DNA from 4 places in the Mycoplana sp. ABR4_002 genome. Region 3 is predicted to be linked to each of the others. Evidence: predicted binding sites of a transcription regulator. Region 3 holds the regulator's gene; each other region holds the start of a gene.
What was found. The regulator PhoB, encoded in region 3, activates phosphate uptake and scavenging genes when phosphate is short. The targets are predictions, from matches to a motif close to TGTCATNNANCTGTCAT.
Positions count from the first base shown of each region.

Region 1 (7,784 bases), 3.5 Mb from region 3:
CTCCTCGCCGTTCCAGACCTTTGGCGACCTCGTCGAGGCGCTGAAGAAGGATCCCGGCGCGGTTTCCTGGGCCGGCGGCTCGGCCGGCGGCACCGATCACATCACGGTCGGGCTGATCGCCAAGGCGGCTGGCGTCGATCCGAAGAAGATCAACTATATCGCCTACTCGGGCGGCGGCGAGGCACTGGCGGCGATCCTCGGCGCACAGGTCAGCGCCGGCATTTCCGGCTATGGCGAGTTCGAATCCCAGATCAAGTCCGGCACGCTGCGCCTGCTTGCCATGTCCAGCGACGAGCGGATCGAGGGCATCGACGCCCCGACGATCAAGGAGAACGGGCTCGACGTGGTGGTGCAGAACTGGCGCATGATCGCTGCCGCACCGGGCCTGAGCGAGGAGCAGAAGGCCGCGGTGACCGCCGACATCGAAAAGGTCGCGCAGTCGGCAGCCTGGCAGGAACAGCTGAAGACCAAGGGCTGGCAGGACACCTACCTTGCCGGCGGTGCCTTCGACGAGCAGCTGACGAAGGACATCGCCTCGACCGAGAGCATCCTCAAGGAAATCGGGCTGGTCGAATGACGGACGGGACCGAACCCGCAAAGGCAACGCGTCGCCCCGATGGGGCGGCGCTCGCCATCGCGGTCGTGCTGGCCGCCATCGCCGCCCTGATCTTCTGGGACGTATCGCGTCTCGCCGGCACCGCGGGCTATTCGCAGGTCGGGCCGACATCGGTGCCCTATGCCATCGCCTGCTGTCTGATCGGGCTTGCGCTCTGGACGGCGATCGAGGCTTGGCGCGGCGATTTCCCCGAACGCGCGCCGCAGAAGGTCGGCCCGGTCGTCTGGATCGTCGGCGGGCTTGCGGCGCAGATGCTGCTCTTGAACGTCGCCGGTTTCTCGGTCGCCACCGGTCTTCTCTTCGCCCTGACCGCCGCCGGATTCGGCAGGCGCAAGCTCTGGGCGACGATCCCCGTCGGAATTGTCTTCGCCTTCGCCGTCTGGGTGGTCTTTGCCAAGCTGCTGCAGCTCTCGCTGCCTGCCGGGCCGCTCGAGCGCCTGTTGTTCTAAAGGGGGCGGCAAACCATGAACACGTTCGAATTCCTTATGCAGGGCCTGCTGGTCGCGGCCCAGCCGATCAACCTGCTCTACGCGCTGATCGGCGTGACGCTCGGAACCGCCGTCGGCGTGCTGCCGGGCATCGGCCCCGCGCTCACGGTGGCGCTGCTTCTGCCGGTCACCTACAAGCTCGACCCGGCCGGCTCGCTGATCATGTTCGCCGGCATCTATTACGGCGGCATGTACGGCGGTTCGACCACGTCGATCCTGCTCAACACCCCAGGCGAAAGCGCGTCGATCGTCACGGCGCTCGAGGGCAACAAGATGGCGCGCGCCGGCCGGGGCGGGCCGGCGCTCGCGACGGCGGCCATCGGTTCGTTCGTGGCGGGCCTGATCGCCACGCTTGCGCTCGCCTTTGTCGCTCCCTTCATCGTCAAGGTTGCGCTGGTCTTCGGACCGCGCGAGTACTTCGCGCTGATGGTGCTGGCCTTCGTCACCGTCTCGTCGGCTTTCGGCGATTCCACGCTGCGCGGGCTGACGTCGCTGTTCGTCGGGCTGACGCTCGCGATCGTCGGCATCGACCAGCTCACCGGCCAGACCCGTCTGTCCTTCGGCGTCCCCGACCTGCTCGACGGCATCGAGGTGACGACGCTCGCGGTTGCGATGTTCGCCATCGGCGAATCGCTCTTCATCGCCGCCCAGGGCGACAAGGGGCCGGACACGGTGGAGGCGGTGAAGGGATCTGTCTGGATGAACGCCGCCGACTGGGCGCGGTCGTGGAAGCCCTGGCTCCGGGGGACGGCGATCGGCTTTCCGATCGGCGCCATGCCGGCCGGCGGCGCGGAAATAGGCACCTTCCTGTCCTATGCGGCCGAAAAGCGCCTGAGCACGCATCCCGAGGAGTTCGGCAACGGCGCCATCGAGGGGGTCGCCGGACCGGAGGCCGCCAACAATGCCTCGGCCGCCGGCACGCTTGTACCGCTTCTGACGCTCGGACTGCCGACAACGGCGACGGCGGCGATCATGCTGGCCGGCTTCCAGCAGTACGGGCTGCAACCCGGCCCGCTGCTGTTCGCGACCAATCCGCAGCTCGTCTGGGGCCTGATCGCCAGCCTGCTGATTGCCAACCTGATGCTGCTGGTGCTGAACCTGCCGATGATCGGCCTGTGGGTGAAGCTGCTGACCATCCCCAAGCCGTGGCTCTATGCGGGCATCCTTCTGTTCGCCACGCTCGGCACGATCGGCGCCAACCCGTCGGTGTTCGAGCTCGGCATGCTGCTCGCGTTCGGCCTGCTCGGTTACGCCATGCGCGTGTTCGGCTATCCGATCGCGCCGGTGGTGGTCGGCCTGATCCTGGGGCCGCTGGCCGAACAGCAACTGCGCCGGGCGCTGTCGATCAGCCAGGGCGACCTGACGACGCTGGTGGCTTCGCCGGTGTCGGTCGCGTTGTTGCTGATCGCCGCGGCGGCGTTGATCATCCCGCTCATCCTGCGCGCCCGCGGACGCGGCCAGATGCTCTCGCAACTCGCCGCCAACGAGGACTGAGCGCGGCTTGTACCGGGCCGGAACCTGCAGCCCGCGCAGCAATGCGCGGGCTGCGTCATTTGCATGGCAGCCCTGCCGTTGCCTTCCTTGTCCTGAGGCCACGCCGGCATCATCTTTGTTCCCGTAACGAGAAGAAGAGAGCAAGACGATGAGCCAGATCCGCAACGCAATCCGCCACGGCTTTTTGGGCCGCGCCTTCGCGGTGCTGGGCGCCGCGAGTGCGGCCGCCGCCGCAGTCGAAGGCGGCCGCCGCCCGAAAGATCGCGACCTTAAGGTCCTCGGCATCGACCCGGCGTCGTTCCCGAACTAGGCCGCCGCAGTTTTAGGAATGAAGAAGGGCCCGCCGACCGATGGTCGGCGGGCCCTTTCGCTTGGGCGGCGCGTCCGCGCCGCCGCCTTCGATGTCAGACGTGCTCGACCACCCGTGCGCCGTGCTCTTCTTCCTGTTCTCGGCGGTTGTAGCGGATCGACGACCAGAGCGAGATGCCGATCAGGCCGGCGCCGCCGAGGCCGGTAAGCACTTCGGGGATGTGCACCAGCGTCTGGCAATACATGATCACCGACAGGATCAGGATGGCGTAGAAGGCGCCGTGCTCGAGGTAGCGATATTCGGCGAGCGTGCCCTTGTCGACCAGCATGATCGTCATCGAGCGCACGTACATGGCACCGATGCCGAGGCCGATGGCGATGATGAAGAGGTTCTGGGTCAGCGCGAAGGCGCCGATCACGCCGTCGAACGAGAAGCTGGCGTCCAGCACCTCCAGGTACAGGAAGGCACCGAGCCCGCCCTTCGCGGCGGCGCTCATGGTCTGCTGCGACGCGTCGAGAAGGCCGCCGATCACCTCGACCGCGAGGAAGGTCAGGAGCCCGTAGATCGCCGAATAGACGAAGGTGTCGGCGTTTTCGCCCTCGAGCAGATTGGAGAACAGCAGCACCAGGATCAGCACGAAGGCAATCTCGATGCCCTTGATGGTGGCGTAGCGCGCCATGTACTTCTCGATGACGCCGATCCAGTGCACGTCCTTCTCGTGGTCGAAGAAGTAGGTCAGCCCGACCATCATCAGGAACGTGCCACCAAAGGCGGCGATCGGCAGATGCGCCTCATTCATGATGCGCGCATATTCCTGCGGCTGCTTGGCCGCCAGGATGATCGCCTCGATCGGGCCGATATTGGCGGCGATCACGACGATCAGGAGCGGGAACACGATGCGCATGCCGAAAACGGCGATGACGATGCCCCAGGTCAGGAACCGGTGCTGCCAGACCGGCGTCATGTCCTTGAGCTTGTTGGCGTTGACGATGGCGTTGTCGAAGGACAGCGAAATCTCCAGCACCGCAAGAACGGTGCAGATGAAGAAGACGGTGGCCATCCCCCCGAGCGTGCCGGTCGACTGCCAGCCAAGCCAGGCGCCGAGGAGAAGCCCGAGGGCGGTGAAGGCGAACGCCCACTTGAAGTAGCCGAGGGCGCTTTGCGGTTGGGTATAGGATTTCATGCCCGCACCTCGCTTTCGCGCGCGGTCATGACGTCTTGGAAACGGATCAGGGAATCGCGCGTGCCGGAACGGGCATGCGCAAAAGGCATGGTCAGGATTTTCATGGTTCTTGAATCCGCCGGCTCAATTGCTGGCGGTACCGACATCACGAGAGCGCCGTAAAACTCTCGCCAGAGGGGCCCGGCACCAAAGTTCTCGCTGCGACGGGATGACCGGGATCGCAGCACCTTCGTTTTCTCCGAAGTCGCCCGGTTCGTCAAGGAATTTCAGCCTCCGCGGGTGCCGGTCGCAGCGAAAAGAAATCGCATGGGCGCGTACACAAGCCGGTCTTCTCCTCCTATATTCCGGTCGAACAGTTCGCGATTTGGCCGTACGAGGAAAAAATCCAGCATGAGCGAGACGAAGAGTATCAGCCCCGCCCTGATCGAATGGAGCGGGCCCAACGGCCTGCCGCGCTTCGACCTGGTGTCCGACGACAGCTTTGCCGCTGCCTTCGACGCGGCACTGGCCCTGCACGAGACGGAAATCGACGTGATCGCCGGCAACCCGAGCGGCCCCACCTTCGACAACACCGTTGTTGCGCTCGAGCTGGCGGGCGACGAGCTGTCGCGCGTGTCGGCGCTGTTCTGGAGCCGTGCGGGCGCCAACACCAACGATACCATCCAGGCGCTGGAGCGCGCGATCGCGCCCAAGATGGCGCGCCACTACTCGAAGATCGGCAACAACGAAAGGCTGTTTGCGCGCATCGACGCGCTGTGGGAGGGACGCGAGGGGCACGGCCTGACGCTCGAGCAGACCCGGGTGCTGGAGCGCCACTGGAAGGGCTTCGTCAAGTCCGGCGCCCGGCTCGCAAAACCGCAGCAGGACCGGCTTGCCGCGATCAACGAGCGGCTGGCCGCGCTCGGGGCGCAGTTCGGCCAGAATGTGCTGGCGGACGAGAAGGAATGGTCGCTCCTGCTTGCGGACGACGACGCTCTCGAAGGCGTGCCGGACTTCCTCAGGGATGCGATGGCTGCCGCCGCACGCGAGCGCGGCACGGACGGCGGCCACGCGGTAACGCTGTCGCGTTCGATCATCGAGCCGTTTTTGACCTTCTCCCGCCGCCGTGACCTGCGCGAGCAGGCGTTCCGCGCCTGGACCGCACGCGGCCTCGGCGGCGGGACGACGGACAACCGCGAGATCGTGCGCGAGACGCTGGCGCTGCGGGCGGAAAAGGCCGCGCTTCTCGGTTACGAAAATTATGCCGAACTCAAGCTCGACAACACGATGGCCAAGACGCCGGCGGCGGTGAGCGGCCTGCTGATGCAGGTCTGGGACAAGGCGGTCACCCGCGCCGCGGAGGAGGAGCGGGAATTGTCGCGCCTGATCGCGGCGGAAGGGCGCAACCACCCGGTCCTGCCCTGGGACTGGCGCTACTACGCCGAAAAGCTGCGCGCGGAGAAATTCGCCTTCTCGGAGGCGGAGCTGAAGCCCTACCTGCAACTGGAGAACATCATCGACGCCTGCTTCGACGTGGCGCAGCGGCTGTTCGGCATCCGCGCCGTGCCGCTCGAGGGCGTGCCGGTCTACCATCCGGACGTGCGCGTGTTCGAGATCCGCGATGCCAGCGACAGGCTCGTGGCGATGTTTCTCGGCGACTATTTCGCGCGCGCCTCGAAGCGTTCCGGTGCCTGGATGAGCGCCTACCAGAGCCAGCACAAGCTGCCGCTGAAGAACGGCTCGCACGGCGAGATCCCGATCATCTACAATGTCTGCAACTTCGCCAAGCCGGCCGAAGGCCGGCCGGCCTTGCTGTCGCTTGATGACGCGCGTACGCTGTTCCACGAGTTCGGCCACGCGCTGCACGGCATGCTCTCCGACGTGACCTACCCGTCGGTTTCGGGCACCGGCGTAGCGCGGGATTTCGTCGAACTGCCCTCGCAACTCTACGAGCACTGGCTAACCGTGCCCGAGATCCTGCGGACCTATGCCGTGCATTACCAGACCGGCGAACCGATGCCGCAGGCGCTTGTCGACAAGGTGCTGGCGGCGCGCACCTTCAATGCCGGCTTTTCGACGGTGGAGTTCACCGCTTCGGCGCTGGTCGACATGGCGTTCCACACGCAGGGCCCGGTCGAGGACCCGATCGCAATGCAGGACGCGGTGCTGGAGCGGATCGGCATGCCGGTGTCGATCGTCATGCGCCATGCCACACCGCACTTCCAGCACGTGTTCTCCGGCGACGGCTACTCCGCCGGCTACTACTCCTACATGTGGTCGGAAGTTCTGGATGCCGATGCCTTTGCCGCCTTCACCGAGACCGGCGACGCCTTCGACCCCGGCACGGCGGCAAAGCTGAAGGACCATATCTATTCCGTCGGCGGCGCCATCGATCCCGAGGACGCCTACAAGGCCTTCCGCGGCAAGCTGCCGACAATCGACGCCATGCTGGAAAAGAAGGGCCTTGCCGCCTGAGAGGCCGGGGCCGGCAACCGTCCGGCCCCGGCAGTCGGATGCCGCCGTCATCGGGCCGTCACCGAACTGTCTCTGCCACGTCATCGTTCCTTTACCGCGCTGACACGTGATCCCCCGATGGTCGGCGACGCGGATCGGACGGCGATTCGCGATGTTTCGACGGGGGATCCATGGCAATGGCAGCCGATGTCCTGAAACGGCGCTCGTTCCTGCTGACGGCCGGCGCGGCGGGGCTGGCGGCGTCCTCGGCGCTTGCGGTCCCCCACTATGCGCGCCGGCACGGCAGCCCGGTCTTCACCCATGGGGTCCAGTCCGGCGATGTCGACACCGCCTCGGGCGTGATCTGGGCGCGAGCGGACCGGCCGGTCGAGGTTTCCGTCGAGTATTCCACGACCGAGAGCTTCATCAACGCCACACGCGGCCCGCTGCTGAAGGCCGGGCGCCAGAGCGACTTCGCCGCCAAGCACCTGCTGACCGGGTTGCTGCCGGACCAGGACATCTTCTATCGTCTGACGGCCACCGATCCCTATTCCAGCCACCTGGTTTCAGAGCCGGTGGTCGGAAGGTTCCGGACCGCGCCGCTGCGGCGGCGGTCGGTACGCTTCGCCTGGTCGGGCGACACCGCCGGGCAGGGCTGGGGCATCGACGACGTCGGCATGAAGACCTATTCGACCATGCTGCTGCACGAGCCGGACTTCCTGATCCATTCCGGCGACACCATCTACGCCGACGGTCCGATCCCCGACGAGATCAGGCTTCGCGACGGGTCCGTGTGGAAGAACCGCATCGTCACCGATGAAAAACGCCACGTGGCGCGGACGCTGGACGAGTATCGCGGCCAGTGGAAGTACAACATGCTCGATCGGCATGTGCTGGGCTTCAACGCGCAGGTGCCGACCTTCTTCCAGTGGGACGACCACGAGGTGCTGAACAACTGGTCGGCCTCGACCGACCTGCGCGACGACCCGCGCTATCCCGAGAAGGACATCGCCGTCTATGCCGACCGCGCCAGACGCGCCTTCCTGGAAATGACGCCGATCCGCTACATCCCGACCGAGCCGGGCCGGATCTTCCGCAAGATCGGCTACGGCCCGTTGCTCGACGTCTTCTTCGTCGACCTGCGCTCCTATCGCACGGCGAACCGTGGCAGCACTGACAATGGCCTGTTCGGATGGCGCCAGGCAGACTGGCTCAGGCGCGAGCTGCTGGCCTCGCGGGCCACGTGGAAGGTGATCGCCT
Region 1 covers NZ_JBSWVO010000001.1:3,874,524-3,882,307, reverse strand. Annotated here, with positions in the region: gene ACXAGF_RS18510 (Bug family tripartite tricarboxylate transporter substrate binding protein) at 1-577, shown strand, start outside; gene ACXAGF_RS18505 (tripartite tricarboxylate transporter TctB family protein) at 574-1,065, shown strand; gene ACXAGF_RS18500 (tripartite tricarboxylate transporter permease) at 1,081-2,598, shown strand; gene ACXAGF_RS18495 (hypothetical protein) at 2,747-2,908, shown strand; gene ACXAGF_RS18490 (DUF475 domain-containing protein) at 3,003-4,091, opposite strand; gene ACXAGF_RS18485 (M3 family metallopeptidase) at 4,482-6,545, shown strand; gene ACXAGF_RS18480 (alkaline phosphatase D family protein) at 6,716-7,784, shown strand, end outside.
Region 1: a site for PhoB is predicted at 6,591-6,607, ahead of ACXAGF_RS18480 (alkaline phosphatase D family protein). Genes of this name have one in related genera too.

Region 2 (7,784 bases), 240 kb from region 3:
TTGCCGAAGAAGGGCGAGTGGGTATCGAAGACGAAATTCGCCCAGCCGAGAAAGCGCCGACGGATGCTGACCTCGTCCGCCTCGATCTCGGCCCAGCCGGCAAGGCCGAAGGACAGGACGATCTTCTCGCCGGGTCGCTTCTGGCTTGCCCATTCCGGAAGCCGGGCGCCGTCGACGCCGACTGTCTTGCCGTCCATGGTGAGACGGAGCGTTTCGCCGCCGTGCTCGACGGTGGCCTTGCCAGGGACAACCTCGATACGGGTGGAGCGACCCACCCGAACTTCGGCACGGGTGACGACTTCCTCGGTGCGGGTCTCGATCCGGGCTACGCCAACCGCTGAGCCGCCTTCGGCCGTACTGCCGAGCGCGGCACCGGGCGCCATGAAGCTGGTCGTCGATTTCTTCGCTGCGGCCTGGGGTGCATTGACAGCCGGCGCCTCGACCGTGCGCGTCACCATTTCCCGCGTGGCGACCACCCAGTCGGGGTTGGGATTGTCGCCCAGCGGCGAGAAGCGCGGATACTGGATCTGCATCGTCCCGTCGGACGCCATGCGGATCTCGGGCCGGACCTCGTAGGAGACCCAGTCGGACAGGTAGCTGCCCGCGAGCGACCAGTTCGCATTGCCCAGCACCGTGCCGATGGCGAAGAACCACCAGCAATAGATCGCGTACAGCAGAGCTCCGAACACGATCAAGGGCATGCGGAAGCGCGACCAGGCCGAACGCGCGAAAACGTCAGGGTGCCGTGCGGCGATGGCTTCCATCTCGGACGGGTGAAGCTTGGTCATCGTCCCTCTCCTCACTGAGCCAGTTGGAAGGCCTGGTCGCCAACGAGGCGGCGGCGCGCCCACGCGGACAACTGGTCGACCGCGACGATCGTGCAGAACAGCAACAGCACGATGGCGAGCGTCTTGGCCTGGTGGTTCTGTCCGATCGACAGGCGCAGCAGTTCGCCGATGCCGCCGCCGCCGACCGCACCGATGATGGTCGAGGCGCGCACGTTGATCTCGAGCCGAAGCAGAAAATAGCTGATGAAGTTCGGCATGACTTGCGGCACGATGCCGAACCAGACGCGCTCGATCCAGCTAGCGCCGGCGGCGCGCAGGCCCTCTTCGGGCTTCATGTCGGCATTCTCGACCACCTCGAAGAAGAGCTTGCCGAGGGCACCGATCGTGTGGATCGACACCGCGATCACCGCGGGCAAAGGTCCCAGCGACAGGATCGCCAGGAAGAAGCCGGCGAGCACCACCTCCGGAAAGGCGCGAACGACCTCCATCAGCCGGCGCACGAAGCCGCGGACGAACCAGTTCGGCATGAGGTTGCGCGCGGCGAGGAAGCAGAGGACGAAACCGAGCATCGCGCCGGCAATGGTGGAGAAGATCGCAATGTTGAGCGTCTCCAGCATCTTGTAGAAATATTCCGGGACATAGAGGCTTTCGGTCAGGTAGACCCGCCCCTCCGTATAATTGTACTTGAAGCTGCCGTCATCATAGGGCGACGGCAGATCGAACAACGCGCGGAACACCTCCAGCCCGTCGCGCGGAACGAGATCGCCGACGAAGTCGAACAGATGCGGCAGGCGATCGAAGAACTTGCCGGCATTGGTGGCATTGGCAAACCACAGCGAACCACCCATCGCAACGATGAGCAGGCCGAAGCCGAGCCAGGTATAGAGCCGGCGCTTGGCGGCGAGCTCCTGCCAGTGGCGCTCGATCAGCGCGCCGCTCTCGCTGAACCCTTTCGGAACGGTGGTGAAGGCCATGTCGCATCCCGCGGTCGATGGAGCCCGCTCGATCAGCAAGGCTTTGCTCAAATGGAGGCGCAGGCCGGACGGTTCCGGCCTGCGCCCGGGTCGGTGGGCCGGATCAGCCGCCGATCGTCGCCTTGCGCGCGTCGATGATCGGCTTGTAGAAGTCGACGTTGACCTCGGTGTAGCCGGTGAAATCGCCACCCTGGATGGCGGCGAAGCAGGCGGCGTCGGTCTGCGGCAGGTCCATCAGGAATTGCTTGAACTTCGCCTTCATGTCGCCGGCCATCGAGGTACGAACGACGATCGGGCCGTTCGGGATCAGCGGCGAACGCCACAGCTCGACCAGGTCATTCATGTCGAGGATGCCCTTGTCGACCATCTTGCGCAGATTGCCGGACGAGTAACCGTCCTTGAAATCGCCGACGCCCGAGCCCCAGGTGGTGCCGGCGTCGAACGTGCCCTTGACGACTTCGAGGACGAGGTTCTCATGGCCGCCGCCGAAGCCGGTCTCGCCGAAGTATTCCTTGACCGGACCACCGATCGATTCCGGCAGGGTGACGAGCGGGACGAGGTAGCCGGAGGTGGAGTCCGGGTCGGCGAAACCGAGCTTCTTGCCCTTGAGGTCCTCCAGCGAAGCGATGCCGCTATCCTTGCGGGCCACCATGATCGAGTAGTAGCCGGTGGAACCATCCGTCTGGACGGTCGTCAGGATCGGCTCGACCGCGCTCGGGTCGGCGAGGTGAACCTTGGCGTAGGCCGATGCGCCGAGTTCGGCATAGTCGAGCGTGCCGCCGAGGAGGCCCTGAACGACGCCGTCATAGTCGGCAGCCGGGAAGAAGGAGACCTTCTCGACGCCAAGTTCGGTCTTGAGCTTGTCGCCCAGGCACTGGAAGTTGCGGAGGCGGTCGGCCTCATTCTCTCCGCCGAGGATGCCGACCCGGAATTCCTTCATGTCTTCCGCCTGGGCGTGGCCGACCAGCGCCAGAAGGGCGACGGCGCCGAAAAGAGCTTTCTTCAGCATGGACTTCTCTCCTGTTTGACCGGCCGCGCCGGCTCTCTGTAATCGCAATGGCCCTTGACGCGGGCCGTTCGATCCCGGTCGGCGTCAGATGCCGGCCAGTGCCAGCGGCTTGACGCTGGCCGATTGCTTGCTGTTGTCCTGCACGAGCGGCGCCTTGGCACCGATGCTGGTGGAGGTCATGGTCTCGTCGATCTCGGCACCCGCGCCGTAGATCGAGCGGACGGCGTCGGCATCGAGTTCGCGCGGTGAGCCGTCGAAAACGACCCTGCCGGCCGACATGCCGATGATCCGTTCGCAATAGCTGCGGGCGGTATCGAGGGTGTGAAGGTTGGTGATGACGGTGATGCCCTCGCGCTCGTTGATGTCGCGCAGCGCGTCCATGACGACCTTGGCGTTGAGCGGGTCAAGCGAGGCGATCGGCTCGTCGGCGAGGATCATCTTCGGCTGCTGCATCAGGGCGCGGGCAATCGCGACGCGCTGCTGCTGGCCGCCGGACAGCGTGCCGGCCATCTGCAGCGCCGTCTGCTCGATCCCGAGGCGCTCAAGCGCGGCGATCGCCATGATGCGCTCCTCGCGGGTGAACATGTTGAGGATGCTGAGGGCGGTGGAGCGATGATTGAGACGCCCGAGCAGCACGTTCGTCAGAACGTCGAGACGCGGCACCAGGTTGAACTGCTGGAAGATCATGGCGCAGTCGCGCTGCCAGTTGCGCAGGGGAGCGCCGCGCAGGGCCGAGACCTCGATATCGCCAAAGTGAATCGATCCCTCGCTCGGGTCGGCGAGGCGATTGATCATGCGCAGCATCGTCGATTTTCCGGCGCCCGAGCGGCCGATGACGCCGACCATCTGGCCCTGGGGGATCTCGACGTTGACGGCATTGACCGCGGCATGGCCGCCGAACCGGCGCGTGACGTTCATCAGGCGAAGCATGGCATCCCCTTTCGAGGGCTGGTCATTGATCTTGCGGGGGCTTTACCGAGGCCGGATGAAGGCCGAATGTCAGTTTCATGTCCGTTCGGTAACAATCCACGACGCCCGGATTTCCGGGACTTTTCGGCGTTCAGGCGCCATAGCGGGCAAGGAAGCTTTCGGCATCGAGCGCGCGGAAATCGTCCAGCGCCGAACGCAGCCGGTCGTGATCCCAGTCCCACCAGGCAAGCCGCTCGAAACGCTCGGCAATATGCTTGCCGAAACGGTCGCGGATCAGCTTTGCCGGCACCCCGCCGACGATCGTGTAAGGGGCCACGTCCTTGGTGACAACGGCGCCTGAGCCGACGACGGCACCATTGCCGATGGTGACGCCGGGGAGGACGGTTGCGCCGTGACCGATCCACACGTCGTGCCCGATCGTCACGCGGTGCGATCGACGCCAGGCAAAGAAGCTCTCTTCCTGGTCGGCATCCGGCCAGTAGTCGCCGGCGCGATAGGTGAAATGATGCAGCGTCGCGCGCCACGTCGGATGGTTGGTGGCGTTGATCCGCACGGAGGCTGCGATGTTGGCGAACTTGCCAATGGTGGCGCACCAGACCGAACCGTCCTCCATGATGTAGGAATAGTCGCCGAGCTCGGTCTCGCTGATGCGGCAGCGCTCGGCGATCTCGGTGTAGCGCCCGAGGCTGCTGTCGGTGACCGACGCGGTGGCATGAATGAGCGGCGTTTCGGAAAGCTTGGTCATGCCGCAGCCTTTCGCGGGGAGAAGGCGGAGACATCAACGATGCGGTCGGCGACCTCGGTGCGCACGTCGTCGTCGTGGAAGATGCCGAGAAGTGCCACCCCGGCCTTCTTTTTCTCCTCGATCATGTCGACGACGATCGCGCGGTTCCTCGCGTCGAGCGAGGCGGTCGGCTCGTCGAGCAGGAGGATGCGGTGGTCGGTGATGAAGCCGCGGGCGATGTTGACGCGCTGCTGCTCGCCGCCGGAGAAGGTCGCCGGCGGCAGCTGCCAGAGTTCGCGCGGCAGGTTGAGGCGGGACAACATGTCCTCGGCTCTCTGCCGGGCGACGGCCGGGGCCTCGCCGCCCTCGAGCAGCGGTTCGGCGACGATGTCGACGGCCGAGACGCGCGGTACGACGCGCAGGAACTGGCTGACATAGCCGAGCGTGACTCGGCGGACGGCGAGCACGGTGCGCGGGTCGGCGCTGGCAAGGTCGATCACCTTGCCTTGGTGCCCGATCAGGATCTGCCCGCCGTCGACGCCGTAATTGCCGTAGACCATCTTCAGGAGCGAACTCTTGCCGATGCCGGAGGGGCCGCCGAGAACCACGCATTCGCCGGTCCTGACGGAGAAATTGACGTCGGAGACGACGGGCAGCCGCACCCCGTCCCGCAGGTGCATGGTGAAGCTTTTCGAAACTTCGGAAACGACAAGTGGGGTCGCCATGATGTCTGTCCTTTTGCAGCCGATTTTCGCGGCGATCGCCGTCAAACCTGGAGAATGGAGGAGACGAGAAGCTGGGTGTAAGCCTCGCGCGGATCGTCGAGCACGCGATCGGTCAGGCCCTGCTCGATCACATGACCGTCCTTCATGACCATCATCCGGTGCGACAAAAGACGCGCGACGGCGAGGTCGTGGGTGACGATGATGGCCGAGAGCCCGAGGTCGTGGACGAGGCCGCGAACAAGGTCCAGCAGGCGCGCCTGTACCGACACGTCGAGGCCGCCGGTCGGCTCGTCCATGAAGACGAGGCGGGGCGAGGTCACGAGGTTGCGGGCGATCTGCAGGCGCTGGCGCATGCCGCCGGAGAAGGCGCGCGGCTGGTCGTCGATGCGGTCGATGCCGATCTCGACGCGCCGGAGCCAGTCGCCGGCAGCGTCACGGATGTTGCCGTAGTGGCGATCGCCGACGGCCATCAGCCGCTCGCCGACATTGGCGCCGGCCGACACCGTCATGCGCAGGCCGTCGGCAGGGTTCTGGTGCACGAAGCCCCAGTCGGTGCGCATCAGGAACCGCCGCTCGGCCTCGCCCATGCGGGCAAGATCGCGCATCTGGCCGTCGCGCATGCGGTACTCGATGGTGCCGGAAGTCGGCATCAGCCGCGTTGCCAGGCAATTGAGCAGCGTCGTCTTGCCGGAGCCGGACTCGCCGACGATCGCCAGCACCTCGCCCGGCCAGAGGTCGAAGGAGACCTGGCGGCAGCCGATGCGGCTGCCGTAGAATTTCGAGATGTCACGGACCTTGAGCAGAGGGGCGTCGCTCATCGGGCAGCCTCCTTGTTGTAGGCGAGCATGGTTCCGCGGTGGCCGTGGTCGCGGCGGTCCTCGCAGTGGTCGGTGTCGGAGCAGACGAACATCCGTCCGCCCCGGTCGTCGAGCACGACCTCGTCGAGATAGACGCCCTCCGCGCCGCAGAGTGCGCAGGGCTTGTCAAAGGTCTGGACCTCGAACGGATGATCCTCGAAATCGAGGCTGACCACTTCGGTGAAGGGCGGCACGGCATAGATGCGCTTCTCGCGGCCGGCGCCGAAAAGCTGCAGCGCTTCCGACATGTGCATCTTCGGATTGTCGAACTTCGGCGTCGGCGACGGGTCCATGACGTAGCGCCCCTCCACCTTCACCGGATAGGCATAGGTCGTGGCGATGTGGCCGTTCCGGGCGATGTCCTCGTACAGCTTGACGTGCATCAGGCCGTATTCCTCGAGCGCGTGCATCTTGCGGGTCTCGGTCTCGCGCGGCTCGAGAAAGCGCAGCGGCTCGGGGATCGGCACCTGGTAGACCAGCGTCTGGCCGGCCGTCAGCCGTTCCTCGGGGATGCGGTGACGGGTCTGGATGATCGTCGCCTCGCGCGTCTTCGTTGTCACGGCGACGCTGGCGACCTTCTGGAAGAAGGCGCGGATGGAGACGGCGTTGGTCGTGTCGTCGGCGCCCTGGTCGATCACCTTGAGAACGTCCGCCGGCCCGAGGATCGCCGCCGTCACCTGCACGCCGCCGGTGCCCCAGCCATAGGGCATCGGCATCTCGCGCGAGGCGAACGGCACCTGGTAGCCCGGAATGGCGATCGCCTTCAGGATCGCGCGGCGGATCATCCGCTTCGTCTGCTCATCGAGATAGGCGAAGTTGTAGCTCGCCAGTTCGGTCGGTACGGCGGTCATTGGGCTGCCTCCAGCGTCGCTTCGCCTGGGTCTTCGCGGTTGCGTTCGTCATGTTCGCGCCGCATGCGGCGCACGAGGTCGAGTTCGGCCTGGAAGTCGACGTAGTGCGGCAGCTTCAGGTGCTCGACGAAGCCAGTGGCCTGCACGTTGTCGGAATGAGAGATGACGAATTCCTCGTCCTGTGCCGGGGCAACGACATCCTCGCCGAACTCCTCGGCGCGCAGCGCGCGGTCGACCAGCGCCATGGCCATGGCCTTGCGCTCGCTCTGGCCGAAGACGAGACCGTAGCCGCGGCTGAACTGCGGCGGCTGCTTGGCCGACCCGTTGAACTGGGTGACCATCTGGCATTCGGTGACCTGGATCCGGCCGAGCGAGACGGAAAAGCCGAGTTCCGGCAAGTCCAGCTCCACCTCGACCTCGCCGATGCGGACCTCGCCGACAAAGGGGTGGGTACGGGCATAGCCGCGCTGGGTGGAATAGCCGAGCGCCAGCAGAAAGCCTTCGTCACCGCGGGCAAGCGCCTGCAGACGCAGGTCGCGCTCCATCGGAAACTCCAGCGGTTCGCGCGTCAGGTCCGCCGGGACATGGCCGTCCGGCAGGTCGCCATCGCCTTCCACCAGCCCTTCGCCGGAGAGGATGTCGGCCACGCGCAGCGGTGGCTCGTGATCGGCATCGCGCTGGGGCGCCGCGTCGACCGGTTCGTCGCCCAGAAGCGACGGATCGAGCAGACGATGGGTATAGTCGAAGGTCGGCCCCAGCAACTGTCCGCCGGGCAGGTCCTTGTAGGTGGCGGAAACGCGACGCTCGATCTGCATCCGCTCGGTCTCCAGCGGTACCGAATAGCCGAAGCGCGGCAGCGTCGTGCGGTAGGCACGCAGGATGAAGATCGCCTCGATCAGGTCGCCGCGCGCCTGGCGGATGGCGAG
Region 2 covers NZ_JBSWVO010000001.1:651,700-659,483, reverse strand. Annotated here, with positions in the region: gene phnE (phosphonate ABC transporter, permease protein PhnE) at 1-788, opposite strand, end outside; gene phnE (phosphonate ABC transporter, permease protein PhnE) at 800-1,762, opposite strand; gene phnD (phosphonate ABC transporter substrate-binding protein) at 1,866-2,771, opposite strand; gene phnC (phosphonate ABC transporter ATP-binding protein) at 2,856-3,701, opposite strand; gene ACXAGF_RS03155 (DapH/DapD/GlmU-related protein) at 3,832-4,446, opposite strand; gene phnL (phosphonate C-P lyase system protein PhnL) at 4,443-5,150, opposite strand; gene phnK (phosphonate C-P lyase system protein PhnK) at 5,192-5,968, opposite strand; gene ACXAGF_RS03140 (alpha-D-ribose 1-methylphosphonate 5-phosphate C-P-lyase PhnJ) at 5,965-6,858, opposite strand; gene ACXAGF_RS03135 (carbon-phosphorus lyase complex subunit) at 6,855-7,784, opposite strand, start outside.
Region 2: a site for PhoB is predicted at 3,757-3,773, ahead of phnC (phosphonate ABC transporter ATP-binding protein). Genes of this name have one in related genera too.

Region 3 (7,784 bases):
AAGAAGTGGTCGGACATCGATGCTTCGCTGCCGGATGCGAACATCGTTGCCTTCGGCCCGCCGCCGACCTCCGGCACCCGCGACGCCTTCGTCGAGCTCGTCATGCATGACGGTTGCTCCAAGCTCGAAGGCATGGCCGAGCTGAAGAAGTCCGACGAGGACAAGTGGAACGAGGTCTGCTCGCGCATGCGCCAGGACGGCCCGTTCGTCGAAGCCGGCGAGAACGACAACCTGATCGTTCAGCGTCTCGACGCCGATCCGAACGCTGTCGGCATCTTCGGCTACTCCTTCCTTTACGAGAACGAAGACAAGCTGAAGGACGTCAAGATCAACGGCATCGAAGCGAATACCGACACGATCGCCGACGGTTCCTACCCGGTCGCCCGCCCGCTGTTCATCTATGTCAAGAACGCTCACCGCGACGTCGTTCCGGACATGAAGGACTTCCTGGCCGAGTACGTCTCTGATGCGGCCCTCGGCCCGGACGGCTACCTCGCCGAGCGCGGCCTCACCCCGCTCGCCGACGACCTGCGCACGAAGGTCACCGATGACGTGACCAATGCTACGAAGCTGACCAACTGATCGTCAGCTACCGCCGCCCGCCTCGCGCGGGCGGCTCCCTCATTTCCGAGGAACGGATGTCATGACCGGCACATTGGTTTTGTTGATTGTCGCGTTGTCGATCGTGACGGCGCTCTTTGCCACCCGCAAGGCAGGTTTTGCCGGCGCATCCGCCGGAAAAGTCCATTCCCGCCCCATCTATCATGGTTTGAATACGGCGATCTGGGCAGGCGTGCCGGCGCTTCTGATCGTGCTGGTCTGGCTGTTCTGCCAGGGAACCGTCATCGATCGCATGGTGCTGAGCACGATGCCGTCCGCAGAAACGGCGACCGCGTCCGAGCAGGCTCTGATGATGAGCGAGGTTCGCCAGAACGCCGCCGGTCGCTCGTTCAGGGAGCCGACCGAAGAGATCAAGACCGCAGCCGCCGCCTACAACGCGCTAAAGGCCACGGCAAACATGGCGATGGTCGCCGTGGCCGCAGCCGCCGCCATTGCCGGGGCGGTGCTTGGCCTGCGGGTCGTTCGGCCGCGCTTCCGGGCCCGCCATTCGGTCGAGCGCGCGATCACGATCTTCATGCTCTTCTCCTCGCTCGTCGCCATCATCACGACCGGTGGCATCGTGGCCTCGCTGATTTTCGAGGCCGGGCAGTTCTTCCTGCGCGTGCCGGTGCAGGAGTTTCTGTTCGGTCTGCGCTGGGAACCGCAGATCGCCATGCGCGCCGACCAGGTCGCCGGGCAGGGCGCGTTCGGTGTCATTCCGGTCATCTTCGGTACCGTCATGATTTCGGCTATCGCGATGATCGTCGCCGTGCCCATCGGCATCCTCTCGGCCGTCTATCTCACCGAGTTCTCGCATCCGCGCTTTCGTGCCGTCGTCAAGCCGCTGCTGGAGATTCTCGCCGGCGTCCCGACGGTCGTCTATGGCTTCTTCGCCGTGCTGACGGTCGCCCCGGCGATCCGCAGCTTCGGCGCCGGCATCGGGCTTGAAGCCTCCCCCAACAGCTCGCTCGCCGCGGGTCTGGTGATGGGGATCATGATCATCCCGCTCATCTCCTCCCTTTCGGACGATGCCCTTGCCGCCGTTCCCCGCGCAATGCGCGACGGATCGTTTGCGCTGGGATCGACCCGGAGCGAGACCATCCGCAAGGTGCTGATCCCGGCGGCGCTGCCGGGCATCGTCGGCGGCGTGCTGCTGGCCCTGAGCCGCGCCATCGGCGAGACGATGATCGTCGTCATGGCCGCGGGCCTGATCGCGAAGATGACGATCAACCCCTTCGATGCCGTGACCACGGTCACCGTTCAGATCGTGACGCTGCTGACGGGTGACGCCGAATTCGACAACCCCAAGACGCTCGCCGCCTTCGCGCTCGGTTTGGTGCTCTTCATCATGACGCTCATTCTGAACATCATCGCGCTTCGCACGGTGCGCAAATATCGGGAGAAATACTGATGGATGCTACCAGCGAAACGCCCATCAAGCAGATCGACTGGCATTCCAAGGAAATGGTGGCGCGGCGCAAGGCGCGCTACGCTTCGGAGGCCCGGCTCAAGTTCTACGGGGTTGCGGCGATCGTGTTCGCACTCGGCTTCCTGGTGTTCCTGATCGGTTCGATAACCTATACCGGCTACTCCGCCTTCACCCAGACCATGGTGAAGGTAGAGATCGACCTGAGCTCGGCGGAGGTGGACAGGACCGACCTGATGGGCGCCGACTGGCGCGGCATCTTCCGCCAGGCGATGCGCGCGGAGGCCGGCGACCTCTCTCGCCGCGAGGAGCGGGACTATTTCGGCCTGTTCACCGATCAGTCGCCCTACATCGTGCGCGACGCCGTCATCGCCGACCCTGACCGACTGACCGGGCGGCACAGCTATCTGGTGCCGATGTCGGACCCGGCGGACCAGCTCGCCAAGGGGCAGATCAGCCGCGACACGCCGGAGAGCCAGCGCCGGATGAACGACAAGCAGATCGAACTGTTCGACAAGCTGTCGGCCGAGGGGCTGATCTCCCGCCCCTTCAACTGGGGTCTGTTCTTCAACCCGGACAGCCGCTTCCCGGAACTTGCCGGCCTCGCCGGCGCGATCTCGGGTTCGTTCTGGACGCTCCTCGTCACGCTTGTGATCTCGCTGCCGATCGGCATTGCGGCGGCGATCTATCTCGAGGAGTTTGCGCCAAAGAACCGCATAACCGACCTGATCGAGGTCAACATCAACAATCTGGCGGCGGTGCCGTCGATCATCTTCGGCCTTCTCGGCCTGGCGGTGTTCCTCGGCTGGTTCGGCATGCCGCGCTCGGCCCCGTTGGTCGGCGGTCTGGTGCTGTCGCTGATGACGCTGCCGACGCTGATCATCACGACGCGCAATTCGCTGAAGTCGGTGCCGTCGTCCATCCGCGAGGCGGCGCTCGGCATCGGTGCCTCCAAGCACGAGGCAATCTTCCACCATATTCTGCCGCTTGCCATGCCGGCCGTCATGACTGGAACGATCATCTCGCTGGCGCGTGCCCTCGGAGAGACGGCCCCGCTGCTGCTGATCGGCATGAACGCCTTCATCACCTCGGAGCCCGGCGGCGTCATGGATGCGGCCACCGCCCTGCCGACGCAGATCTACATCTGGGCCGACAGCCCCGAGCGTGGCTTTGTCGCACGGACCTCCGCAGCGATCCTGGTGCTGCTGGGCTTCCTGATCGTCATGAACGGCATTGCCATCTATTTGCGTCAGCGCTTCGAGCGCCGCTGGTAAAGGAGACACTTCAATGAATATGCTTACCGACATTGAAGTCGAAGAGAAGATTGGCAAATCCATGAGCAACGAGTCGCAGTACAAGATGGTCGGCAAGGACGTCTCGGTCTACTACGGCGAGAAGCGTGCGCTTTTCGACGTGAACCTGAACATCCGCGAGAATACCGTCACGGCGCTGATCGGCCCCTCCGGCTGCGGCAAGTCCACCTTCCTGCGCACGCTGAACCGGATGAACGACACCATCGACGGCTGCAGCGTCACCGGCAACATCACGCTTGATGGCGACGACATCTACGACCCGACGATCGACGTGGTCGAGTTGCGTGCCCGCGTCGGCATGGTGTTCCAGAAGCCCAACCCGTTCCCGAAGTCGATCTACGAGAATGTCGCCTACGGCCCCCGCATCCATGGCCTGGCGAGGTCGAAGGCCGATCTCGACCAGATCGTCGAGCGGAGCCTGCAGAAGGCCGGCCTGTGGAGCGAGGTCAAGGATCGTCTGCACGAGCCGGGCACCGGCCTTTCGGGCGGTCAGCAGCAGCGGCTGTGTATTGCGCGCGCCGTGGCGGTCAGCCCGGAAGTCATCCTCATGGACGAGCCGTGCTCGGCGCTCGACCCGATCGCGACCGCCAAGGTCGAGGAACTGATCCATGAACTGCGGACAAATTTCACCATTGTCATCGTCACGCACTCGATGCAGCAGGCCGCCCGCGTCTCGCAACGCACGGCCATGTTCCACCTCGGCAATCTCGTCGAGGAGAACGACACCGACAAGATGTTCACCAATCCGGACGACCAGCGCACGCAGGACTACATCATGGGCCGCTTCGGCTGATGCGGTCCTGATATCCGGCTGAGATCTGCGCTGCGCGCTTGAGGAAAAGACCATGTCATCGACCCACATCGTTTCGATCTATGATGAAGAACTGAAATACCTGACCCGCCGCATTTCGGAGATGGGTGGCACGGCCGAGCAAATGTTGGGCGATTCCGTGCGCGCGCTGGTCAATTCGGATGTCGGGCTGGCCCAGAAGGTCATTTCCGAGGATGTCGTGCTCGACACCGCCGAACGGCAGATCAACGAAAAGGCGATCGTGACGATCGCGAAGCGCCAGCCGGTTGCGGCGGACCTGCGTGAAATCATGGGCGCGATCCGCATCGCCGCCGAACTGGAACGGGTCGGCGATCTCGGCAAGAACACCGCCAAGCGTGTGATCGCCGTCCAGAGTTCCGGCGTGCCGCGCACGTTCGCCCGCGGCCTGGAGCATCTGGCCGAGCTGGCGCTGACCCAGCTGAAGGAGGTTCTGGACGTCTACGCCTCGCGCAACGTCGAGAAGGCCAAGGAAATCCGCGAGCGCGACGACGAGATCGACGCGATCTACACCTCGCTGTTCCGCGAGTTGCTGACCTACATGATGGAAGATCCGCGCAACATCACGCCGTGCACGCATCTGCTGTTCTGCGCCAAGAACATCGAGCGTATCGGCGACCACGCCACCAACATCGCCGAGACGATCTTTTACATGGCGACGGGCGCGCCGCCGGAGGGCGAACGCCCGAAGGATGACCACACCACGTCGGTCGGTGCGGTCAAGGAGTAGTGTGCGCTTAGGACTTCAGGAGTTCTCATGGTTCCCAAGATTACCGTGGTCGAAGACGAGGAGGCGCTCAGTGTCCTCCTGCGCTACAACCTCGAGGCCGAGGGCTTCGAGGTGGACACGATCCTGCGCGGTGACGAGGCGGAGATCCGCCTGCAGGAGCGCCAGCCGGACCTGCTCATCCTCGACTGGATGCTGCCCGGCGTATCCGGCATCGAACTGTGTCGCCGCCTGCGCCAGCGCACCGAAACCGAACGCCTGCCGATCATCATGCTGACGGCGCGCGGCGAGGAGAGCGAGCGGGTGCGGGGTCTTGCGACCGGCGCCGACGACTACGTGGTCAAGCCGTTCTCGACGCCGGAACTGATGGCGCGGGTCAAGGCAATGCTGCGCCGCGCCCGACCGGAAGTCGTGGCGACCCTTCTGAAGTGCGGCGACATTGAACTTGACCGCGAGACGCATCGCGTCCATCGCCGCAGCCGCGAGGTGCGGCTTGGCCCGACCGAGTTCCGCCTGCTCGAATTCCTCATGTCCTCGCCAGGCCGGGTGTTCTCACGCTCGCAACTGCTCGACGGGGTCTGGGGCCACGACATCTATGTCGACGAGCGTACCGTCGACGTCCATGTCGGACGCCTGCGCAAGGCGCTGAATTTCTCCAACATGCACGACGTCATCCGCACGGTGCGCGGTGCGGGCTACTCGCTGGAAGCCTGACCGTCGCTTCGGCTGGAAACGAAAAACGGGCCGTGCGGCCCGTTCTCGAATTGTCGTCTGTCGCGTCCAGGAGACTGGCGAGTCCCTCAGCGTCCCGGGTCCTTCAGCGAGCCCGGCGCCGTTCGGCCGACGGCTGATAGGCCATGCGCTGGTGGTAGACGCAATAGGGTGAATTGTCCGGGGATTCGTTTCCGCAGAAGTGGAAGTCGTCCTTCAGCGGGTCGCCGTTCGGCCACTTGCAGGTCCGCTCCGTCAACTGGGTCAGTTCCAGGCGGCGCGACATCGGCACGACGACGTTGGTGTTGAACCGCGTGATCGGCTGTTCGTCGTAGTCGAAGGCGATCTCTTCCTTGACCACGGTTGCGCCGGCCGGACGTGCGACCGTGCGGGTCGCGACCCGCGGCGCGAAGCTCGCCGGGCGCGACGTGGAGGCGGGGCGCTTGGCACGGGTTGCGGTCGGCGTGCCGCCGGCCTTCGCCCGGCCGGGGAGGGCGAGGCGATGGACCTTGCCGATGACCGCGTTGCGGCTGACGCCGCCGAGCTGTGCTGCGATCTGGCTGGCGCTCAGTCCCTCGGACCAAAGCTTCTTGAGCTTTTCGACCCTCTCGTCTGTCCAGTTCATGTGATCGCCTCCGTTCCGGCTCCTGCAGGGAGAATCCTTCCCCGTGGCCCCGGATGGTTCCGGGGCGCAGAACGCCCTGATACTGTTGGTGACTAGGTCCGCCGCATGCAGTCTAGCAATTGATCTTTAACCTACTGACAGGGTGACTCCGTGACAAGAGTCGCCGGAATCCGGCCGAATCGATTTTCCAGTTTTCCCCAACTTGCTCGTGCGGTGTGACTCGCTTGCGACACTTCGGCCGAGCATTTCGAATCCTGACGTTGCGGTAGATTAAGGCGGATTGACATGGCGTGCATTTGTTGACATCGCCCGTTGAAATGCTGATAGTGCGCCCGCCGCCGCAAAGGCGGCGTTTTCGCTTTTTCTCGCGTGGAAACGGCAGAAACAGAACAGATTTCCGCATCCGCTGCGAAGGAGATACGCGCCATGGCCGATGCCACGCCGCTTTACGAGACCTATCTGCGCGCGCCGCTGCGTTTTGAGCGCGGTGAGGGCGTCTGGCTGGTCGCCGAAGACGGTACGCGGTATCTCGACTTTGCCGCCGGCGTCGCGGTCAATTCGCTCGGCCATGCGCATCCGCACCTGGTCGAGTGCCTGAAGGCCCAGGCGGACAAGGTGTGGCATCTGTCCAACCTCTACGAGGTGCCCGGGCAGGAAGTCCTTGGCAAGCGCCTGACGTCTGCGACCTTTGCCGACAAGGTGTTCTTCACCAACTCCGGCGCCGAGGCGCTGGAGTGCGCGATCAAGACGGCACGGCGCTACCAGTTCGCCAAGGGCTACCCCGGCAAGTTCCACGTGATAACCTTCGAGGGGGCGTTCCACGGCCGCACGCTGGCCACGATCGCCGCCGGCGGCCAGGAAAAGTATCTCGAGGGCTTCGGGCCGAAGGCCCCGGGGTTCTACCAGGTTCCGTTCGGCGATCTGGCCGCCGTCAGGAATGCGATCACCGAGGAGACCGCCGCGATCCTGATCGAGCCGGTGCAGGGCGAGGGCGGCATCCGGGTGGTGTCCAATGAGTTCCTGCGCGAGTTGCGCGCGCTCTGCGACGAATACGGACTGTTGCTGATCCTCGACGAGGTCCAGACCGGCGTCGGCCGCACGGGCAAACTGTTCGCCCACGAGTGGGCGGGGGTCACGCCCGACATCATGGCGGTCGCCAAGGGCATCGGCGGCGGCTTTCCGCTCGGCGCCTGCCTGGCGACGGCGGAGGCGGCCTCGGGCATGGTTTCGGGCACCCACGGATCGACCTATGGCGGCAATCCGCTGGCCATGGCGGTCGGCAACGCCGTGCTGGACGTGGTGCTGGCGGACGGATTTCTCGACCACGTGCGCGACGTTGCCCTGGTGATGCGCCAGGGCCTGGCCTCGCTGAAGGACCGGTACCCGGACATCATCGAGGACGTCCGCGGCGAGGGCCTGATGCTCGGCATCAAGGCGAAGGTGCCGTCGGCCGACCTGCTGAAGGCGGTGCGGGCGGAGAACCTCCTGCTCGTCCCGGCCGGGGAGAATGTCTTGCGCCTGCTGCCGCCGCTTGTCGTCTCGGTCGACGAAGC
Region 3 covers NZ_JBSWVO010000001.1:414,058-421,841, forward strand. Annotated here, with positions in the region: gene ACXAGF_RS02015 (PstS family phosphate ABC transporter substrate-binding protein) at 1-582, shown strand, start outside; gene pstC (phosphate ABC transporter permease subunit PstC) at 644-2,011, shown strand; gene pstA (phosphate ABC transporter permease PstA) at 2,011-3,300, shown strand; gene pstB (phosphate ABC transporter ATP-binding protein PstB) at 3,314-4,132, shown strand; gene phoU (phosphate signaling complex protein PhoU) at 4,185-4,898, shown strand; gene phoB (phosphate regulon transcriptional regulator PhoB) at 4,926-5,609, shown strand; gene ACXAGF_RS02045 (GcrA family cell cycle regulator) at 5,713-6,231, opposite strand; gene ACXAGF_RS02050 (acetylornithine transaminase) at 6,658-7,784, shown strand, end outside.

Region 4 (7,784 bases), 3.5 Mb from region 3:
AGGCGAAGAACCGGCACCACGCGGTCGCGCTGTCGTTCCGCCTGGGCCTGATCTCCTGAGGTCGCAAATCGTCGGCTGCGCGGCGACTGTGAAATTGTGCTTCCGTTTCCCGCGGGATAATGTTTTCTTCGCGGGTGCAGCATTCACGTTTTCAAGTCCATGAGGAGTCCGACTTGTCCATTTCGAAGATCCTTGTCGCCAACCGGTCCGAGATTGCCATCCGCGTGTTTCGCGCGGCCAACGAACTGGGGCTCAAAACGGTGGCGATATGGGCGGAGGAGGACAAGCTGGCGCTGCACCGCTTCAAAGCGGACGAGAGCTATCAGGTCGGGCGCGGGCCGCACCTGTCCCGCGACCTCGGGCCGATCGAGAGCTACCTTTCGATCGACGAGGTGATCCGGGTGGCAAAGCTGTCCGGCGCGGATGCGATCCATCCGGGCTACGGGCTTCTGTCCGAGAGTCCGGAATTCGCCGAGGCCTGCGCTTCGAACGGCATCACCTTCATCGGGCCGACGCCGGAGACGATGCGCCAGCTCGGCAACAAGGTCGCCGCCCGCAACCTGGCGATCTCGATCGGCGTTCCGGTGGTGCCGGCCACCGACCCGTTGCCGGACGACATGGCGGAAGTCGAACGCATGGCCGAGGAGATCGGCTATCCGGTGATGCTGAAGGCCTCCTGGGGCGGCGGCGGGCGCGGCATGCGCGCGATCCGCAGTGCGAAGGACCTCGCGCGCGAGGTGACTGAGGCCAAGCGCGAGGCAAAGGCCGCCTTCGGCAAAGACGAGGTCTATCTCGAGAAGCTGGTGGAACGGGCCCGGCACGTCGAAAGCCAGGTTCTCGGCGACACCCACGGCAACGTCGTGCACCTGTTCGAGCGTGACTGCTCGATCCAGCGGCGCAACCAGAAGGTCGTCGAACGGGCGCCGGCCCCCTATCTGACCGTGGCCCAGCGGCAGGAACTTGCCGACTATTCGTTGAAGATCGCCAAGGCAACCAGCTACGTCGGCGCCGGCACGGTCGAGTACCTGATGGATGCCGACACCGGCAAGTTCTACTTCATCGAGGTCAATCCGCGCATCCAGGTCGAGCACACCGTGACCGAGGAGGTCACCGGCATCGACATCGTCAAGGCGCAGATCCATATCCTCGACGGCTTTGCGATCGGCACGCCGGACTCGGGCGTTCCGGCCCAGGCCGACATCCGCCTGAACGGCCACGCGCTACAGTGCCGGATCACGACCGAAGACCCGGAGCAGAACTTCATCCCGGACTATGGCCGCATCACCGCCTATCGCGGCGCCACCGGCTTCGGCATCCGCCTCGACGGCGGCACGGCCTATTCGGGCGCGGTGATCACCCGCTACTACGACCCGCTGCTGGAAAAGGTGACCGCCTGGGCGCCGACGCCGGAAGAAGCCATCCGCCGCATGGACCGGGCGCTGCGCGAGTTCCGCATCCGCGGCGTCGCCACGAACCTCACCTTCCTCGAGGCGATCATCGGCCACGAGCGCTTCCGCGACAACAGCTACACCACCCGCTTCATCGACACGACGCCCGAACTCTTTGCCCAGGTCAAGCGCCAGGACCGTGCGACGAAGCTCCTGACCTACCTCGCCGACGTCACCGTCAACGGTCATCCCGAGGCCAAGGGGCGACCGAAGCCGTCGGACGAGGTCGCCCGTCCCGTCGTACCTTATTCGGAGGGGCCGATCGCCCCGGGCACCAAGCAGCGGCTGGACGAACTCGGGCCGCAGAAGTTCGCCGAATGGGTGCGCGCGCAGCCGCAGGTGCTGATGACCGACACGACCATGCGTGACGCGCACCAGTCGCTGCTGGCGACGCGCATGCGCACCTACGACATCGCCCGAATCGCCGAGACCTATTCCCGCACGCTGCCGCAGCTGTTCTCGCTGGAGTGCTGGGGCGGGGCCACCTTCGACGTCGCCATGCGGTTCCTGACCGAGGATCCCTGGGAGCGCCTCGCCATGGTCCGCGAGGGCGCGCCGAACCTTCTCCTGCAGATGCTGCTGCGCGGCGCCAACGGCGTCGGCTATACCAACTACCCGGACAACGTGGTGAAGTACTTCGTGCGCCAGGCCGCCAGGGGCGGTATCGACGTCTTCCGTGTCTTCGACTGCCTGAACTGGGTCGAGAACATGCGCGTGTCGATGGACGCGGTGGTCGAGGAGAACAAGATCTGCGAGGCCGCGATCTGCTACACCGGCGATATCCTCAATTCGGCCCGGCCGAAATACGACCTGAAGTACTACACTGCGCTTGCCGCCGATCTGGAGAAGGCCGGCGCGCACATGATCGCGGTGAAGGACATGGCGGGGCTGCTGAAGCCGGCCGCGGCGCGCGTGTTGTTCAAGGCGCTGCGGGAGGCCACCGACCTGCCGATCCATTTCCACACCCATGACACGTCCGGCATCGCCGCGGCGACCGTTCTGGCGGCCGTGGAAGCCGGCGTCGACGTCGTCGACGCGGCGATGGACGCCTTCTCCGGCAATACCTCGCAGCCCTGCCTCGGCTCGATCGTCGAGGCGCTGTCCGGCTCCGAGCGCAATCCGGGCCTCGATCCGGAGTGGATCCGGCGGATCTCGTTCTACTGGGAGGCGGTGCGCCACCAGTATGCGGCCTTCGAGAGCGACCTGAAGGGACCGGCGTCGGAGGTGTACCTGCACGAGATGCCGGGCGGGCAGTTCACCAACCTCAAGGAGCAGGCGCGCTCGCTGGGGCTCGAGACCCGCTGGCACGAGGTGGCGCAGGCCTATGCCGACGCCAACCGCATGTTCGGCGACATCGTCAAGGTGACGCCGTCGTCCAAGGTCGTGGGCGACATGGCGCTGATGATGGTCAGCCAGGACCTGACGGTGGCCGACGTCGAGGACCCGGCCAAGGACGTCTCGTTCCCGGAGTCGGTCGTGTCGATGCTCAAGGGCGACCTCGGCCAACCGCCGGGCGGCTGGCCGCAAGCGCTGCAGAAGAAGGTGCTGAAGGGTGAGGCGGCCTACAGCGTGCGCCCGGGCTCGCTGCTGCCGGATGCCGACCTGGACGCCGAGCGCAAGGCAATCGAGAGCAAGCTTGAGCGAGAAGTCAGCGATTTCGAGTTCGCCTCTTACCTGATGTACCCGAAGGTGTTCACCGACTACGCACAGGCGCAGGAGACCTACGGACCGGTCAGCGTGCTGCCGACGCCGGCCTATTTCTACGGCATGGCCACGGGCGAGGAACTGTTCGCCGACATCGAGAAGGGCAAGACGCTGGTGATCCTCAACCAGGCGCAGGCCGACGTCGACGAGAAGGGCATGGTCAAGGTGTTCTTCGAACTGAACGGTCAGCCACGCCCGATCAAGGTTCCCGACCGCAATCGCGGCACCTCGGCGGCGGTGCGCCGCAAGGCCGAGGCGGGCAACCCTGCGCAGTTGGGCGCGCCGATGCCCGGGGTCGTCTCGACCGTGGCGGTTACGGCCAACCAACCGGTCAAGGCCGGCGACGTGCTCCTGTCGATTGAGGCGATGAAAATGGAGACGGCGCTGCACGCCGAAAAGGACGGCGTCGTTGCCGAAGTGCTCGTGCGTGCCGGCGACCAGATCGACGCGAAAGACCTGCTGATCGTTTTCAGCTAGGCCGCGCTTTGCGCAGCTGATCGAAACGGGGTGGGGGACGTTGCCCGCACCCCCTTGGATCCATCGGTGCCGACCCGCCATGAACCCTTTCTCCATCCGGACCGCCGGTCATGACGATGTTCCCGCCATTGCCGAGATCTATGGCGACGCCGTGTTGAATGGCGTCGCTTCGTACGAGATCGAGCCGCCGTCACCGGAGGAGATGCGCGCGCGCTTCGCCGCGATCACGGCGGCCAGTTATCCCTACATTGTCGCCGCGGACGGGGCGGGCCGGGTGCTCGGCTATGCCTATGCTGCCGCGTTCCGGACGCGCCCGGCCTACAGATGGCTGGTCGAGGACTCGATCTATCTTGCGCCGGACGCGCGCGGGAAAGGTGTCGGACGGGCACTGCTGGCCGAGCTGGTCGAGCGTTGCACGGCGCTCGGCTTCCGGCAGATGGTTGCGGTGATCGGCGGCGCGCATCCGGCCTCGGTCGCCGTGCACCGGGCGGCAGGCTTCGAGCATGGCGGGCTGATGAAGGCGACTGGCTTCAAGCACGGGCGCTGGCTCGACACGGTGATCATGCAGCTTGCGCTCGGTGAGGGCGCCACCACGGTCCCGGCGGGTTTTGAAGCTCCGCCGCAAGGCTGACCGAGGGCGGCTAGGTCTTGATGAGCTTCAGGGCCTTGTCGAACACCCTCAGCACCTGCGCCAGATCGTGGCCGCGTTTCAGGATCGTCCCGTGCGTGTTGAGCACGCTGTAGGCGCCTTGTCTGGCGGCCAGCCTTGGGTTTTTCTCCACCCGATAGAGCGGCATCTCGCCAGAGCGCTTGAAGATGGAAAAGACCGCCTTTTCGCGCATGTGATCGATCGCATAGTCGCGCCACTCGCCTTCTCCGACCATGCGGCCGTAGATCTTGAGGATCAAGTCGAGTTCCTTGCGGTGGAAGGTTACCGGCGGCGGGTCTTTGCTGTTGCGGTACTCCCGGAGGTCGACGACCACGCGCGACCCCTGGGTTTCGTCCTCTCCCGGCGACAAATCCGGCTGATCAGTCATCGAGTCTCCGCTTCTGACTGTGACAGGGCCGTGACAGTGTGCCCTACCTGCGCGGAATTGCAAGGGCAGGCCGGGCTGGGGGTGGGCGCCGGGTGTGGCAATGACGAGCAAGGGGTGGCTGCGAATCGCGATCGTGGCGCTGATTCCGGGCCGAACGCATCCACGACCGCGGCCGACGGCCGCCACACGGCTCCGGCCGCGGATTTTGCGATCCTGGATCGAAGCCTCTTTGCAAATGCAATCACGCCGCGAAAGAGGTGCGCGCCATTAACCACTAGGGCAAAGCAAAATTGCAGCTTGCCGCATTTCAGACAAAACCGCGCCCAATTTTTCGTTGAAAGTCACCACGCTGCCCAAACAGCCGAACCGCTTTGCATGTGCGGGAAATCGGTCGGCCACCAGGGCGCGCCGAAGCTGATCCTGTATTCCGTTGCCGGAAGCTTCGTCAAGGTCCGGTCCGGCGTATCTTCGAACCCTCAAGCCCCAGCCCCTCGAAGAGCCCGGTCCGGACCACACTCCCCATCAAGACAAGCGGCGGTCCTCAGGACGAGCAGCGGTCAGTTTCGCCTCGCGGTTTGCGGCGGCGCCTCGTCCGCGGTCACGACGGTGGCGCCGATGATCGCGCCCGGCGTGTCCGGCGCCTTCATCCGTTGCAGCAGCACGGCGCAACCGCCGTCGCCCTTCTGCTTCAGCATGCCGGCCGGCAGCACGAGGCTCGTTTCTTTGCCTTCCCAGACGCCGATCGTCTCGAGGTCGGTCACGGCATGCCAGTAGGCGATCCGGCGGCCGCTATTCTCGCCATCCGTGATGTCTACCGCCTGCTCGCCGTCGAAGTAGGCCACGACGACGTTGGCCTTGCCCTGGCCGCGGCCGATGTTGATCCGGATCTCGTCCTGGATGATTTCGGCCGAGACGTCGACCGACAGCCCGCGTCCCTGGTCCTCCAGGGTCGACAACTGGCTGCGGATCTTGGCGATGTCGCCGCCGTTGACGTGCTCGCGGCCGTTTATGACCGCCTGCGGCGTGTAGACGCTGCCGCGACCGAACATGCGGGCGTAGCCATATTGCCGCTCGGTGTTCTCCTTGGATGACAGGGTGTCGGCCCAGCCGAGATAGTTCCAGTAGTCGACATGATAGGCCAGTGCCACCACCTCGCCCTCACGGATCAGCGTCTCCAGCGCCCTGTCGGCCTTCGGGCAGGAGGAACAGCCCTGGCTGGTGAACAGCTCCACCACGCCCTTGTGCGGCTTGCCGTCGTCGGCGCTGGCGTCAAGGGCTCCCGCGGTTGCCGCGAGGACGCTCAGGAGACCACCAAGTACGAGCAGTTTGGGCATGATTTCGTCCGGTGAATGCCGGTAAGGCTTTTCGTCTGGCACTTCTCATACGCGCTCCCCACCTCAACAGGAAGTCACGATGGAGTGAAGCCCGCATGATCGGCCGATCATGCCCGAAAAGAAATGCCGGGGTCGAAGCCCCGGCACATATTGATTGAACATTCAACAGAAATCAGGCGGCGAGGTCGCGCAGAACCGTCTGCAGGATGCCGCCATTGTTCATGTAGGTGACCTCGTCGAGCGTGTCGATGCGGCACAGGAGCGGCACCTCCTTCACCGTTCCGTCGGCGTAGGTGATCTTGGCGATCTTCTTCTCGCGCGGCTTGATCTCGCCCTCGAGGCCGTCGATCTCGACGAGTTCGTCGCCCTTGAGGTCGAGGCTCTGCCAGGTCGTGCCTTCCTCGAAGACGAAGGGGACGACGCCCATGCCGACGAGGTTGGAGCGGTGGATGCGCTCGAAGGACTGTGCGACCACGGCCTTGACGCCGAGCAGGTTGGTGCCCTTCGCCGCCCAGTCGCGCGACGAGCCGTTGCCGTATTCGACGCCGGCGAAGATGACGAGCGGGACGCCCTCTTCCTTGTATCGCATGGCGGCGTCGTAGATCGACATCTCTTCCTTGGACGGATAGTGGACGGTGTAGCCGCCTTCCTTGCCGTTCGGGCCGAGCATGTGGTTGCGGATGCGGATGTTGGCGAAGGTGCCGCGCATCATCACTTCGTGGTTGCCGCGGCGGGTGCCGTACTGATTGAAGTCGGCGACGCCGACGCCATGGCCGATCAGGTAGGCGCCCGCGGGCGAGGCGGCCTTGATCGAGCCGGCCGGCGAGATGTGGTCGGTGGTGATCTTGTCGCCGAACAGACCGAGCACGCGCGCGCTCCGGATGTTCTTCAGGCCGGCGCCCTTCTTGCCCATGCCGACGAAGTAGGGCGGGTTCTGCACGTAGGTCGACTGGTCGTCCCAGGCATAGGTCTGGCCGGCCGGAATCTGAACCGCCTGCCAGTTGGTGTCGCCCTTGAACACATCGGCGTACTTCGTCGCATAGAGCTCGCGGGTGACGTACTTCATGATGAAGTCCTGGATCTCCTTCGAGGACGGCCAGATGTCCTTCAGGTAGACCGGCTTGCCGTCCTTGTCCTCGCCGATCGGCTCCTTGGTCAGGTCCTTCTGGACCGTACCGGCGAGCGCATAGGCGACGACCAGCGGCGGCGAAGCCAGGTAGTTGGCCTGGACGTCCGGCGAGATGCGGCCCTCGAAGTTGCGGTTGCCCGAGAGCACACCGGCGGCGATCAGGCCCTTGTCGTTGATCGTCTTGGAGATCGGGCCCGGCAGCGGGCCGGAATTGCCGATGCAGGTGGTGCAGCCAAAGCCGACGAGGTTGAAGCCGAGCTTGTCCAAATCAGCCTGCAGCCCGGACTTGGCGAGGTACTCGCCGACGACCTGCGACCCGGGCGCCAGCGAGGTCTTCACCCACGGCTTCGTCTTCAGCCCCTTGGCGACCGCGTTGCGGGCCAGCAGGCCGGCGGCGATCAGCACCGACGGGTTGGAGGTGTTGGTGCACGACGTGATGGCGGCGATTGCCACGTCGCCATGGCCAAGATCGAAATCGGTGCCTTCAACCGGGTAGCGGTTGGCGAGTTGGCCGGGCTTCTTGTAGTCGGCATCCATCGAGCTTGCGAAGCCCGAGGCGATGTTTTCCAGCGCGATGCGGCCTTCCGGACGCTTCGGGCCGGCCATCGAGGGGACGACGTCGCCGAGGTCAAGTTCCAGCGTGTCGGTGAAGACA
Region 4 covers NZ_JBSWVO010000001.1:3,956,466-3,964,249, reverse strand. Annotated here, with positions in the region: gene ACXAGF_RS18940 (LuxR family transcriptional regulator) at 1-59, shown strand, start outside; gene pyc (pyruvate carboxylase) at 174-3,629, shown strand; gene ACXAGF_RS18930 (N-acetyltransferase family protein) at 3,709-4,260, shown strand; gene ACXAGF_RS18925 (DUF2794 domain-containing protein) at 4,271-4,666, opposite strand; gene ACXAGF_RS18920 (DUF1223 domain-containing protein) at 5,224-6,000, opposite strand; gene acnA (aconitate hydratase AcnA) at 6,173-7,784, opposite strand, start outside.
Region 4: a site for PhoB is predicted at 4,686-4,702, ahead of ACXAGF_RS18925 (DUF2794 domain-containing protein). Genes of this name have one in related genera too.